Regions from separate parts of the Pannonibacter anstelovis genome, predicted to be linked through region 1. Evidence: riboswitches for the same ligand, from Rfam matches in the RefSeq annotation. Region 1 holds a riboswitch; the other holds the start of a gene.
What was found. A riboswitch is a leader RNA that binds a small molecule or an ion and turns the genes downstream of it on or off. The one in region 1 is predicted to bind S-adenosylmethionine.

Region 1 (3,401 bases):
GATATCGTTCCGTGCTCAGCGGGCTGCCGCCAGCGCCCGCTCGATGTCCTCGAGAAGGTCCAGCGGATCTTCGAGGCCCACGGACAGGCGCAGCATGCCTTCGGTGATGCCCAGTTCCAGCCGCGCCTCTTCGGCAACACTCTTGTGCGTTGTCGTGGAGGGATGAGTGATCAGACTCTTGGCGTCGCCCAGATTGTTGGACAGCTTGATCACTTCCAGCGCGTTGGTGAAGGCGAAGGCTGCTGCCTTGCCGCCCTTCAGCTCGAAGGCCAGCATGGTGGAGCCGCCGCGCATCTGCTTGCGGGCAACAGCGGCCTGCGGATGGTCGTCACGGCCCGGATAGATCAGGCGGGCAATGGCAGGGTCGCCCGCCAGACGGTCCGCAATGCGGGCCGCGCTGGAAGACTGCTGGGCGACGCGCAGCGGCAGCGTCTCCAGCCCCTTCAACAGCACCCAGGCATTGAACGGGCTCATGGCTGGGCCGGTGTGCTTGACCAGCGGCAGTACTTCTTCCTCGATCCACTTGGCATCGGAGAGGACGACACCGCCAAGGCAGCGGCCCTGACCGTCGATGTGCTTGGTGGCCGAATAGACCACAACATCGGCACCCAGCTTCAGCGGCGACTGGAAGATTGGCGTGGCAAAGACGTTGTCGATGATGACGCGGGCGCCAACGGCATGAGCGATTTCCGCCACGGCGGCGATATCGATCACATCCAGCGTCGGGTTGGTCGGGCTTTCCAGGAACACGGCCTTGGTGCCCGGCTTCACGGCAGCGCGCCACTGGTCAAGGTCGGTGCCATCTACAAGCGTGCTGGTGACGCCAAAGCGCGGCAGCAGGGTCTCGACAATGTAACGGCAGGAACCGAAAAGCGCCTTGGCAGCCACAACATGGTCACCCGCCTTGACCGAGGCCATCAGCGCCAGATTGACGGCGGCCATGCCGCTGGCGGTGCCGATGGCCGCTTCGGCTTCTTCCAGCTCGCACATGCGCTGCTCGAACATGGCAACGGTGGGGTTGGAATAGCGCGAATAGACATAGCCCGGATCCTCGCCGTTGAAGCGCGCTTCCGCTGCTTCCGCATTGGCGTAGACAAAGCCTTGCGTCAGGAAGATGGCTTCGGACGTTTCGCCGTGCTGAGAGCGGATGGTTCCGCCATGGACCAGACGGGTGGCCGGACGCAAGGGGCGGGAGGACGGGGTATCGGATGCGCTCATCGGTCTTCGCTCCAGAAACAAAAAACCGGCCATAAAGGCCGGGTGTTTCTCCCCGGCCTCTTTAGCAACTTGTTTAACGTGGCTGCAAGCCGGCCGGCTCAAATCACCACGGATCCTGTTCCGCCAAATACGCCATTCAGGGCCTGCGGTCAATCTTTGCCAGCGGTGAACCAGCCATGAAAGGGTTGGCCAAGGCCCTGCCATCGGCTAATGACAGCGCAGAGGAAGATAACGTCCCTCCCCGGCTCCCCCCGGGCTCCACGAAAGGCTTGTCATGCGCCCAGACGGCATTCTGCCCGCCCACATGATCGAGGACATGTTCCGCGCCGGAACGATCCGCAGCGAGCTGGCGCCAGTTGACGGCCAGATCCAGCCGGCAAGCCTTGACCTGCGTCTTGGCGGGCTCGCCTACCGGGTGCGCGCCAGCTTCCTGCCGGGCAATAACGTCAGCGTTGCGGACAAGCTGGATGCCTTTGCGCTGCACAGCATCGACCTGACACGTGGCGCTGTGCTGGAAACGGGCTGCGTCTACATCGTGCCGCTGCAGGAAAGCCTCGCCCTGCCCGATGCTATCTCAGCCACGGCCAACCCGAAAAGCTCCACCGGCCGGCTTGATGTCTTCACCCGCGTCATAGCCGATGGCGGGCGCGCCTTTGACACGGTGCCTGCCGGTTACAACGGGCCGCTCTATGCGGAAATATCGCCGCTCACCTTCCCCATTCTGGTGCGCAGCGGTTCGCGCCTGTCGCAGATCCGCTTCCGCGCCGGTGAACCGCTGATCCCGGACAGCGAGCTGGAAGACGTGCATGCGCGCCTGCGCCTTGTCTCCGGCGGCATGGAACGCATCGGCGGCGGCGTGCAGCTGTCCATCGATCTGGAAGGCTCCGGCGATGGCAGCCTTGTCGGCTACCGCGCCAAGCATCACACAGGCGTCATCGACGTGGACCTGAAGGACGCGCATCACCCGCTGGATTTCTGGGACCCGATCTACCGGCGCGGCGCGGCCGAACTGGTGCTTGACCCGAACGAGTTCTACATCCTCGTCAGCCAGGAAGCGGTGCATGTGCCGCCGGATTTTGCTGCCGAGATGGTGCCCTTCGATCCGCTGGTAGGTGAATTCCGCGTGCATTACGCCGGCTTCTTCGACCCCGGCTTTGGCCACAGCACCGCTGGCGGCACAGGCTCACGCGCCGTGCTGGAGGTGCGCTCGCACGACGTTCCCTTCATTCTGGAGCATGGCCAGACGGTTGGGCGGCTTGTCTATGAGCACATGGCCGAACGTCCGCACCGGCTCTACGGCGAAGGCATCGGCTCCAACTATCAGGGCCAGGAGCTGAAGCTCTCCAAGCACTTCCGCGCGCTCAGCTGATATGAACTCCCGATGAGCCTGGCTCATCGGGAATTGCTCAAGCCCGCGCGGCAGCCGCACCGGGCCTGCAATCTCAGGCGGCCAGAACCTTGCGGGCGAACTCCGCAACGGCCTTGGCGGTGGCCATGATGTTGCTGTCCCAAGTCGCGGGCGATTGGCCGCGGGGCCCCAGGTCGTGGTTGCCGTCTTCGAGGAACAGGATCTCGCAGGTGCCCGGCAGGGTCACGTCTTCCAGCTCGGCCTGACTGCCGAAGGGGTCACGCTCGCCCTGCGCAATGAAGATGGGGCGGCGGGCCTGTTCCAGCGGCTCAAGGCGCCAGACATCGGACTTGCCCTGCGGGTGGAACGGATAGCCGATACAGACAACGCCCTTCACGCGGCCCGGCAGCGAAGCGCCAGCCGTGAGCATGGCAGCGACACGCCCGCCCATGGACTTGCCGCCAATGAGGAACGGGCCTTCCACTTCGCTCATCAACGCCTGCATGGCCTTCTGATACGCGCCCACCAGCAGCTCTGCCTTCGGCGGCGGAGCCTTCTTGGCCGTCGTACGGCGGGCGGCCATGTAGGGAAACTCGAACCGCACCACGGCAATGCCTTCAGCCGCAAGGGCTGCGGCCAGCCGGTTCATGATGGCGGAGTCCATCGGCGCACCGGCGCCATGGGCCAGAAGCAAGGTCGCTTCCGGCGTGCCTTCCGGGCGGGTCCAGAGAAATTCGGTCATCAGACTGTCCTGTTGTGGCGGCGGATGGGCTCCGCGCGCAAAGAGTGACCCGGCTTATCCAGAACCGGGCGGTCTGGCAATGGCTTTGCTGGC
Region 2 (3,401 bases), 210 kb from region 1:
GTTCTTCGGGAGGAGACAAACAGCTCTCGCTGTCTGCTATTGTGGATGTGGGTTGTTTTTGCGAGATTGCCAGAGGCAGGGCAGGGAAATTTTACAGGGCAGGCGGGCGGCGCAAAGCTGCAGCTCTGTCATGAGCAAGGGGCGTGTCTCGTGTCGGATCTAAAGGGCTTTCTCGACAACAGCTTCACTCTCGAGGGGTTGCCGTCAGAACTGGCGGATGGGCTCACCCGTCTGGCGCGCCCGATGAAGGTAAACCAGGGGGCGATCCTTTTCGAAACAGGCGATCCGGGCAATGGCTGTTATGCCATTCTGGAAGGCTCCCTCAAGGTTTCCATTCTCTCGGTCGAAGGGGATGAGCAGCTTCTGGCCGTGCTCGGGCCGGGAGATCTGGTGGGTGAACTGGCGCTGCTCGACGGGCGCCCGCGCTCGGCCACCGTGACGGCGCTGAAGGCGGCACGGCTCGCCTTTATCGACAAGTCGGCCTTCGAGCGCTTTGCCGATGAGAATCCGCAGCTTTACCGGCACATGCTGGCCATCGTCGGCAAGCGGCTGCGCCAGTCCAACGATGTTCTGGCCGCCCGTTCCTTCCTGCCGCTGCCGGGCCGTGTGGCCCAGACGCTGATGCAGCTGGCGGAGACTTTCGGCAAGCCGCTGGATAACGGCCGCATTCTCATTCACTACAAGCTCAGCCAGTCCGAGATTGCCAATATGGCAGGCGCCGCGCGCGAGAATGTCAGTCGCGTGCTGAACGACTGGAAGCGGCTCGGCACCATCAGCCGTATTTCCGGATACTACTGCCTTGAGCGCCCGGAAGTGCTCAAGCAGGCTGCAACCCTCTGATTTTCCTCCCCACCGTCTTTCATGGAGAGCCATGTGACAGCCACTTCGGACGCAGAAACCGAACAGCCAACCGGTGACCTGACCCTTCGCACCATGGCCATGCCGGCCGACACCAACGCATCTGGCGACATTTTTGGCGGCTGGGTGCTGTCGCAGATGGATCTTGCGGGCGGCATCGCCGCGGGCCAGCGGGCCGGGGGGCGCGTGGTGACCATTGCCATCGACCGGATGAAATTCATCCGCCCTGTGCATGTTGGCGATGTGCTGTGTATCTACACCCGTGTTGGCCGGATTGGCCGCTCTTCCATGGAGATCAACATGGAAGCCTGGGCTCTGCGCCACCGGTATGGCCAGCGGGAAAAAGTAACCGAGGCTATGTTCACGTTCGTGGCCGTGGATGAGGATGGCCGTCCGCGTCCGGTTCCGGCGGAGTGCTGACCTGCGGCGGGTGATACACGCAAAGGCGGGCCCGCTGCCGGGAACCTCGCCACTGTTCTCATGGCACGGCGAATAATGGCATGATGAATAAAAGGAAGAAGCCGGTCAGGCGGGCCTGACCGGCTTGCGGCCTGCTTGGCAGCAGGCGGAACAGCACGGAGCGCACGGCAATCAGCCATGGCACGTGAGAATAGCGTGGTTCGGGAGCGGTTTCCGCAGCGTATCAGCCGGGAAGGGTCTGCCGGGCGCGACGCTCGAGATCGGCGTAAAGGCTCTCGTCGACCGCTTTGGAACAACCCGTGTTCCACAATGCGATCAGCCCTTCCACCCGTGTCTTGCGCATCTCTGAGGTCAGCGGCGCATGTGTACGGCGGAGCGCGGCGGTCAGTTTCAACTGACGCAGGCGCTGCAGGACATAAAATTCCGAGGCGGTCAGGGAAGAACGGGCGGCAGGCGCGGCCAGGTCCTTCAGCTGTGCCCCGGCCAGGACAATCTGGACGGATGCGTTCACGGCGTTTCTCTCTCTTCTCGACATTAAAAAAATCCTCCATCGGTTGCCCGAGGAGGACTGGCGCATTGACGTTCTGACCGCTTGGTTGCCCTGGATTTCTCCATGGCCACATCCCTTTGCGGGGACCACCTTGCCCGGCCGGGCAGGTTGGCGAGGGCGCCAGCCCTTCTCTTGATGATGGCCGCTTTATGCCATGGACGGCGCATGGGGTCAATCACCTGAGAAGACCGGTTTGAACCTGTTTCCAAGTGCCCGTCTGAACCTCGTGTGTGGTGGTCAACAACTCCTTAATGGGATGCAGGGCAGGGTGTAGGCAACGCAGGTGAGCCGTGCAGGCAGGGATGTGAGCACGGCTGAGGGACAACGGGAACGCGACATATGACCGGCGAGAGGATGAGCCGCCAGGGGCCGTTTGATCCGGCCCGGCCGTTGACCGCAATGATGCTGGCATTCTGTGCCTGCTATGTCGACGTCATCTGCGTCCTTGGCCTGTTCCACACCTTCACCGCCTTCGTCACGGGCACGCTTGTCGTGCTTTGCACGGAGATCTTTACCCTGCCAGATGACGCCAAGCTGAAGCTGGTGGTGCTCGCGACCTTCTTTGCCGCAACACTTGGCTGGTACGAACTGATCGTCCGCCTGAAAGCGGCCGGGCACCTGCGGCTGGCGCCATTGCTGGTGCTGGAAGCGGTGCTGCTGATAGTGTTCATGCTGGTGGCAGTGCTGGCCGGGCCACTGGAGCATCCCCTGGCGCTTGCGACAATCGCCGCCGTGATGATCTCGACCCTCGCCATGTCGTTGCAGAACGTGATCATGAGCGAGCTGCTGAGCTATCACGCGCCGACAACCTTCATGACCGGCAACACAATGCGCCTGATTGCCGGCCTGGTTTCCGGCTGGCTTTCCACGGCACCGGCGGCGCCCGGTCAGGTGGCTGACGCCCGGGCGGGCGCCATCCGGCACGCGCAGGTGATACTGGCCTTCGTCGGCGGCGGGTTGATGGGGGGCTTCGGGATGATGCAGTCCGGTTTCTATGCACTGCTGCTGCCCGTCGGCATTCTGCTGACCATGGCGGCGGCACAGCGGCCTCTATCCTCCGGGCAAGGCTGATCCGTCACAGCTTTCTGGCGGGCGCGTCTTCACTCATGACCCTGTCCATATCGGGAGGCGCAGCCTCCCGCAGTCATGAGGACCAGCCCATGCCGGTACAAAACGATGCCACCCTGCAGATGATCAATGCAAACAATGCTGGCTTTGGGACGGTTCGTCTCGATCCGAGGGCGGAGACAGGCAACTATCAGGATCATCTGGCGATCCAGGCCGGTCAGCTGCCCAGTGTCTATTACGGGCTTGCAGGATCGGACAATACGACGAGATTCAGGCCTCTCCACCGAAGCGGCCTTCTGGCAACAACGGCCCGGACCCGTCTGTATTTTGCGGTGGGGGGCATGATCGGTCAGATCACCAATCCGCGTGCCGCCCTGACCACAAACATGCAGCATGTGTGTGGTCCGGTTTACACCAGCCGGTTCTATGTCTTTGTCCGGCTTGGCGTGACGCTCACAGATTTTCAGACGTCACTGCAGGCCATGCAGACTGTCGCACAGACCAT

Region 2: another riboswitch for S-adenosylmethionine. It lies ahead of V6L75_RS03285 (hypothetical protein); the one in region 1 lies ahead of V6L75_RS04290 (O-succinylhomoserine sulfhydrylase).

Annotation. Positions count from the first base shown of each region.
Region 1 covers NZ_JBAKBF010000002.1:313,777-317,177, reverse strand. The annotation lists gene V6L75_RS04290 (O-succinylhomoserine sulfhydrylase) at 16-1,218, opposite strand; SAM riboswitch at 1,259-1,338, opposite strand; gene V6L75_RS04285 (2'-deoxycytidine 5'-triphosphate deaminase) at 1,493-2,587, shown strand; gene V6L75_RS04280 (alpha/beta family hydrolase) at 2,661-3,308, opposite strand.
Region 2 covers NZ_JBAKBF010000002.1:102,530-105,930, forward strand. The annotation lists gene V6L75_RS03275 (Crp/Fnr family transcriptional regulator) at 151-840, shown strand; gene V6L75_RS03280 (acyl-CoA thioesterase) at 862-1,278, shown strand; gene V6L75_RS03285 (hypothetical protein) at 1,502-1,789, opposite strand; SAM-I-IV-variant riboswitch at 1,861-1,972, opposite strand; gene V6L75_RS03290 (YoaK family protein) at 2,168-2,899, shown strand; gene V6L75_RS03295 (hypothetical protein) at 2,989-3,401, shown strand, end outside.